2 regions of the Lactobacillus fornicalis genome follow, and region 1 is predicted to be linked to the other one. Evidence: riboswitches for the same ligand, from Rfam matches in the RefSeq annotation. Region 1 holds a riboswitch; the other holds the start of a gene.

Region 1 (3,419 bases):
GTGAATGAACACTTGCAACTAAAAAGATTTTTAATTCAGCATCAGGCAAAACCGTTGTACCTATATCACGGCCATCCATAATAACATTAGTTGAACCTGCCATTTCTCGTTGTAATTCAACCATTTTTTCGCGTACACCTTTTAATGCACTTACTTGCGAAACATTAGCAGTGATTTCTGGCGTTCTAATGGCAAGAGAAACATCTTCCCCAGCAACGTAAACTCTCTGTTCACCATTTTCTGACTTAAACTCAATTTTATTTTGACTAATTGCTGCCAAAATATGGGCTTCATCGCCATAATCAATATTTTCTTTTCTTGCAATAAAAGTACATGCCCGATACATCGCACCGGTATCAATATAAATAAAGTCTAATTTTTTAGCAATAATCTTGGCAACTGTACTTTTTCCAGCAGAAGCTGGACCATCAATAGCTACTTGCATTTCAATAAAAAAGAGACCACGGTCTCTTTATCCTTTCTTACTTTAATTTTAACGTTTCTCCAGCCTTAATATTGGCTGTATCAGTAATATTATTCAATTTTGCTAAAGCATCAACTGTCATTCCATTCTTTTCAGCGATAGAAGATAAGCTATCGCCTTCTTTAATGACATAACTATTTGCTGCTGAACTGGATGAACTTGATGTAGTAGCACTAGCTACGCTAGATTGATAATTTGACGACGCTGTCGTAGATTTAGAACTTGAAGTTACGACATTAGCTCCAGAACTAACTCTTGAACTAGAGCTTTCAGAGGATTTCACTATTTTTATTTTTTTACTTTTTGAGCTAGAAGAACTTGAAGCAGATATTACACTCTTAGTTGGAGTTGCTACATCCGCACTCTGAGACTTAGATTTGGTCATTAAATAAAATGGCACCGCAATCAAAACAAGAATTACTAATCCTATAACCCATTTAATCCAATGGTATTCTACGGATATGGATGACTTCTGCACTTTGTGAACTTTTGCTCGTCCTTGCTTAGGCCGCTTAAAATGTTTGTAAGGGCCGTTATTTGATGAATTATTATTCACGATAAACACTCTCCCAACATAATCATTGTTATTTTAGCATATTTAAGGGTAAAGAAAAAAGCCCTTCTTAGGGCTTATCTAATATTAGTCAAATTAAAATCTCTTTGAAGCAAAATTTTCTAATTGTGGCAAAACAAATTTAATCACCATAATTGCTAAAATTCCGTTAATTACTCCCTTTACCACATTAAATGGAACAACTCCATAAAGAATATAAGTTGGTGGGAAAGTAAAATTAGCAAACTTGGCATACATAGGCATTAAAAGCCAAATATTTGCTAAGCTCATTGCAAGAGTTAAGCAAATTGTACCAACTACTACTGCTGCTATTTGCATAATGAATTTATCTTCATTTTTCTTGCTAACCATATATAAAGGCACAATATAGCAAATACTTGCCAAAAATGCTGCTATTTGGCCAACTAAAGACAGAATATTAAATCCTGATAAAGCTAAACTCAAGAAACACTTAATAAAAGCCATCCCAATTCCAGAAATTGGTCCGAATAAAAAGCTACCAATTAAAATAATGACATCTGAAAAATCCATTTTTAAAAATGGAAAAATCGGAATAATTGGGAATTCAATCTTCATTACTACAAAAGCAATTACACCAATCATTACTGCTGCTCAAGTCTTAGCTAGACTTGATCTTGACTTAGTCATAATATTTCCTCCAAACAAAAGGGTCTGCGCTCCAAGAGGCAGACCTTTGAGAAAGTATTATGTAATTTTCCTTTATCAGCCTGTCTTCTTCCATCTAGACTATACTATCGGTACCTTAGGGTTCAGCCACATAAGTGGGTTGCTGACTCAAACAGCCGGTCGGGATTTTCACCCTGCCTTGAAGACGCTTTCCTATTAAATTCAGCTTTAGTATACTACATGCTTTTCAGCTTAGCAACTTCTTCGCGAGTTAATTCACGATATTTACCTGCAGTAAGTGACTTTAAGGTTAAAAAAGCATATCGTTCACGTGATAACTTATCAACTAAATGACCTACTGCCTTAAACATTCTTTTAACTTGATGGTAATGTCCTTCATGAATTGTTAATTGAACAATTGAAGTTCCCTTTTCTCGATTAGTGCTAATGATTTTTACCTTTGCAGGTGCTGACTTTTTACCATCAATCCTTACACCATGTTTTAAACTATGTATTTCTTCTGGGGTTAAAAAGCCCTTAATTTTTGCAACATACACTTTATCTACCATATGACGAGGGTGCATTAGTTTATTAGCCAATTCACCATCATTAGTAATAAGTAATAAACCAGAGGTATCATAGTCAAGTCTCCCTACTGGATATAAACGATAAGGACTCTCTTCAAAAAAGTCCAGAACAGTTTTTCTTCCTTTATCATCTTTTACAGAAGAAATAACTCCTCTTGGCTTATATAAAAGGTAAGTATGTTTACTTTCTTTTTGAATTGGTAAGCCATCAACTTCAATATTGGCACTAGGTTCAACCTTAGTTCCCAATTCAGTTACAATTCGCCCATTAACTGCCACTCTGCCTTCAGTTATCATTTTTTCAGCTTTCCGACGAGAAGCTACACCTGCTTGAGCAATCAATTTTTGCAAACGTTCTGCCATTATCTTTCTCCTAGTCTATTTTGAGGATTATTACTATCTTTTGCCTTAAAGAGATCCACTTGTCCCTTTTCATCAATACTTTCATTTTCAAAATCTTCAATCACTGGTAAATCAGCTAAAGACTCATATCCAAAATATTGCAAGAAATAATCTGTCGTTACATATAAGTTAGGATGACCGGGGACATCTTTTTTCCCACTTGTTTTAACTAACCCCCGCCAAATTAACGTTTGAATTGCACCAGCAGAATTAACTCCTCGAATTTCATCGATTTCAACTCTCGTAATTGGTTGACGATATGCAACAATTGCTAAAATTTCTAAAGCTGATTGACTCAAGGTCTTTGAAAGATCTTTTTGATAATATTTTTCAACAACATCAGCCACATCATAACTTGTTGTCATTTTATATGTATCTTTAATTAAACTAACTTGCAAACCTGAATTTTCATCCTCAGATAGTTTTTGAGTTAATTTTTTCGCTAACTCACGCAAAGCCGGAGCTTCAATTTCTAATAATTGACACAAGTTAGCTTGTTCAACACCTGTATCACCAGCTAAGTATAATAAACTTTCTAATTCAGCGAGCTTAGTTGCCATTTACTAATCAATTCTTTCTAGTGTCAAATCGCCATATTCACGACCTTGACTTACTTTTATTTTTTTATTTTTACTCATTTCTAAAATAGCCAAAAAGAGTGAAATTACATCATCTAAAGTTTTAATTTTTTGAATACATGAAAAAAAGCTAACCTTTGCTACTTGTGAGAACTTATTTTCAAGCA
Region 2 (3,419 bases), on a different contig from region 1:
GCTGTAAAGGCTAATCGTAAGTTAACTCCTGGACTAAAAAAATTAATTAGTCATTTTAATAAATTAAATTTAAATGAAGATATAAAATAAGAGCGAAGAATAATTTCTTCGCTCTTATTTCCTAGGAAATATGTTTATGTATTAAGCTTGTTTAGAAACTTGTTTTTTCTTTACAAAGAATAAAACTAATCCAATCATCAAACCAATTAAAGCTGGCAAAAGCCATGACATACCTACATCTGACAATGGTAAAATGCTTCGTACTTTTAATAAAGCTTGTGCCCATGCTTGATTTCTTGCGATATCTGGCAATGCATTGATGAAATCTAGTAATGCTGGTGGAACTGTGAATAGAACAGTAAAGAAGTATACTGTTGAATCCTTATTAATAATTGGAGCCATAACTGATAAAACAATCAATACCATAGATAATGGGTATAAAAACATCAAAAATGGCGTTGACCATGCAATAATTTCATTCAAACCTACATTAGCAATTAAAAATGAAGCAAATGATGACATAAACAACCAAAAACGGTAACTAAAACGTGGAAAATGCTTGTGGAAGTCTTGTCCAAATGCTGCAACCAATCCTACTGCTGTAGTTAAACAAGTAATAGTCATTAAAGTTGCTAAAATTGCTTGTCCAACAGATCCAGCATAGTGTTGCACAATTTGACTAAATGCTACACCACCATCTGCAGATAAAGTAAATTTACCTAATGACATTGCACCAATTAAAATCAAGAAGAAGTAAATCACAGCAACTGCACCCATTCCTAATATACCTGAACGAGCTGTAACAACCGCTACACTACGATCTTCTTTTTTACCCAATTGCTTAATTGCAGTAACAACTGTAATACCAAAAGCTAATCCTGCCAAGGCATCCATTGTATTGTACCCTTCTAAAAAGCCGTTTAAAAAGGCACTACCTGTATTAGAATATGCACTAGTAGCATGACCTGCTGACGCAGATCCTAGCGGATTAATCATTGCTACTAAAAACACTAAAAATAGAAGTAATAAGAAAATTGGATTTAAAACTTTTCCCAAACGATTTAGGATATCTTTTTCGTTATATGAAATCCAACAAGCTGTACCAAAAAACAATGCAGAATAAATCAACAAAGCTAGCTGTTCATTACCTTTACCAACAAAAGGTGCAATACCTACTGTAAAGGAAACAGTTGCTGTTCTGGGCGTACCAAAAAATGGTCCAATAGTTGCATGAATTAAAGCCATAAAAGTTACAGCGAATCCAGCACCTAATGGTAAACCAATATCGTAAACACCTTCTGAGCGAGTTAAAGCAATAGCCATAATTGACAACAATGGCAATACTACCCCTGTAATTAAGAAACCAAGTGTAGCAATGAACCAATTATGTCCTGCTAATTGCCCTAAATGCAATGGGAAAATCAAGTTCCCGGCTCCAAAGAATAATGCAAACAACATTGAACTAACAACGAAATAATCTTTTTTCGTTAACTTACGTTCAACTTTTTTTAGTTCGTCCATTAATTCACCCTCTTTATTTATAAAATTTAATCTTTTAATAATTTTTACTTATTTTCTCATATTTAAATTAAAAAATCAAGCTTATTTTTTCATTTGGAATCGTTTACTTGAAAAACTATTTTTTAATGTGTATTATAATCTTTGAATTAAATATAAATGTTCTTCGGGGCAGGGTGAAATTCCCGACCGGCGGTAAAGTCCGCGACCCACGCAAGTGGTTGAATCCTAATTAAAGGTACCGATAGTTAGAGTCTAGATGGGAGAAGATTAATGGCACTAGTGAAGCTAGTCTTTTTTGACTAGCCTTCTCTTTTAGTGTTATTTAGCTTTGAATATAATTTTAGCCTCGAGAATTGTCTCGAGGCTTTTTTCATGCAAAAAAGGAAGTGATTTGATGAATAAAGACGAACAGTTTATGGCCTTAGCAATTAACTCTGCTAGTAAAGGCCGCTACCATACTTGGACTAATCCAATGGTTGGCGCAGTAGTTGTTAAAGATGGAAAAGTTTTAGCAACTGGTTACCACCATAAATATGGTGATGTCCATGCTGAACGTGATGCAATCAGTAAATTAACTCCAGAACAATTATTTAATTCAACCCTTTACGTAACGCTTGAACCTTGTAATCACACTGGTAAACAACCTCCATGTAGCGATTTAATTATTGCTAGCAAAATTAAACGTGTTGTAATTAGTGAAATAGATCCACATGGCTTAGTTACCGGTAAAGGAATAAAAAAATTAAGATCACATAATATTTCGGTTACTACTGGTGTATTAACTCAAGAAGCTAAAAAGCTAAACAAGCACTACAACTTCTTCTATGAACATAAGATGCCATATATTTGCCTAAAACAAGCTCTTAGTCTTGATCATAAGTGTAGTTATCCAGATAAACGTATCCAAATTACTGGTAAAGCAGCTTATGAACAAGTTCATAGAGAACGTGCTGATTATCAAGCAATTATGATAGGAAGTTCAACTGCTTTGATTGATAACCCCACTTTATTAACTAGTGTTAAACAAGACCATCCGCCTATTCGCATTGTTCTTGATCGTCGCGGTCGCTTGTTAAACAAAAATTTGGCCTTATTTTCAGATAAACATGCACAAACTTGGCTTTTTACTCAAAATACCAAACTAACTAAATTTCCTTATCCACCACATATTAAAGTTTTTCTTTTACACTCTGGTTCTTTAAGGGAAGTTTTGCAACTGTTGACTCAAAATAATGTGCAATCGATTTATGTAGAAGGAGGTCCTACCCTCATGAAAACTTTTATTGAGGAAAAACTTGCTCAAGAACTCATAACTTATTTTTCACCTACTTTTCTAGGTAATAACGCCTTAGATGGCTTTGAAATTACAGAAAATATCAATTTAATAAAGCCTGATTATCAAGTACTTGATAAAGATATTCGAATTAGCGGGAGAATAGATTATGTTTAGTGGATTAGTTACTGGTGATGCCACCATTGCCACCATAAAAAAAGATACTCAAACTATTACAATGACTATTAAAACTAGTACTAGCAACTTAAAAGGCCTAAAAGTCGGCGATTCAATAGCTGTCAACGGTTGTTGTTTGACTGTAGAAAGTTTTACCGAAACAAAATTTGTAGTTACTATGATGCCACAAACATTTAAGAAAACTACTTTCAAAAATTCTAAAATTGGCGATCAAGTAAATATAGAACGTTCTCTACAAGTAACCAGTCGCCTAGAAGGTCATATTGTAACTGGTCATATTGATGACGTAGTTTCTTTAATCAAAAAGCAACAAAATGAAAATGCGATTGAACTTTTCTTTAAGTTACCAGATCGTTTAACAGCTCAAGTTGTCCCTCAAGGGAGCATCGCTATTAATGGGACCAGCTTAACGGTTATGGATATAAAT

What was found. A riboswitch is a leader RNA that binds a small molecule or an ion and turns the genes downstream of it on or off. The one in region 1 is predicted to bind FMN.
Region 2: it holds a riboswitch for FMN, as region 1 does, so the genes downstream of both, ribD (bifunctional diaminohydroxyphosphoribosylaminopyrimidine deaminase/5-amino-6-(5-phosphoribosylamino)uracil reductase RibD) here and ACNDLV_RS05365 (ECF transporter S component) in region 1, are expected to answer to the same signal.

What each region holds. Positions count from the first base shown of each region.
Region 1 is NZ_JBLTIM010000020.1:34,531-37,949, reverse strand. It holds gene cmk ((d)CMP kinase) at 1-445, opposite strand, end outside; gene ACNDLV_RS05370 (LysM peptidoglycan-binding domain-containing protein) at 483-1,040, opposite strand; gene ACNDLV_RS05365 (ECF transporter S component) at 1,134-1,661, opposite strand; FMN riboswitch at 1,785-1,896, opposite strand; gene ACNDLV_RS05360 (pseudouridine synthase) at 1,922-2,635, opposite strand; gene scpB (SMC-Scp complex subunit ScpB) at 2,635-3,234, opposite strand; gene ACNDLV_RS05350 (segregation and condensation protein A) at 3,238-3,419, opposite strand, start outside.
Region 2 is NZ_JBLTIM010000013.1:48,756-52,174, reverse strand. It holds gene ACNDLV_RS03565 (LysR substrate-binding domain-containing protein) at 1-90, shown strand, start outside; gene brnQ (branched-chain amino acid transport system II carrier protein) at 142-1,521, opposite strand; FMN riboswitch at 1,677-1,793, shown strand; gene ribD (bifunctional diaminohydroxyphosphoribosylaminopyrimidine deaminase/5-amino-6-(5-phosphoribosylamino)uracil reductase RibD) at 1,913-2,971, shown strand; gene ACNDLV_RS03550 (riboflavin synthase) at 2,964-3,419, shown strand, end outside.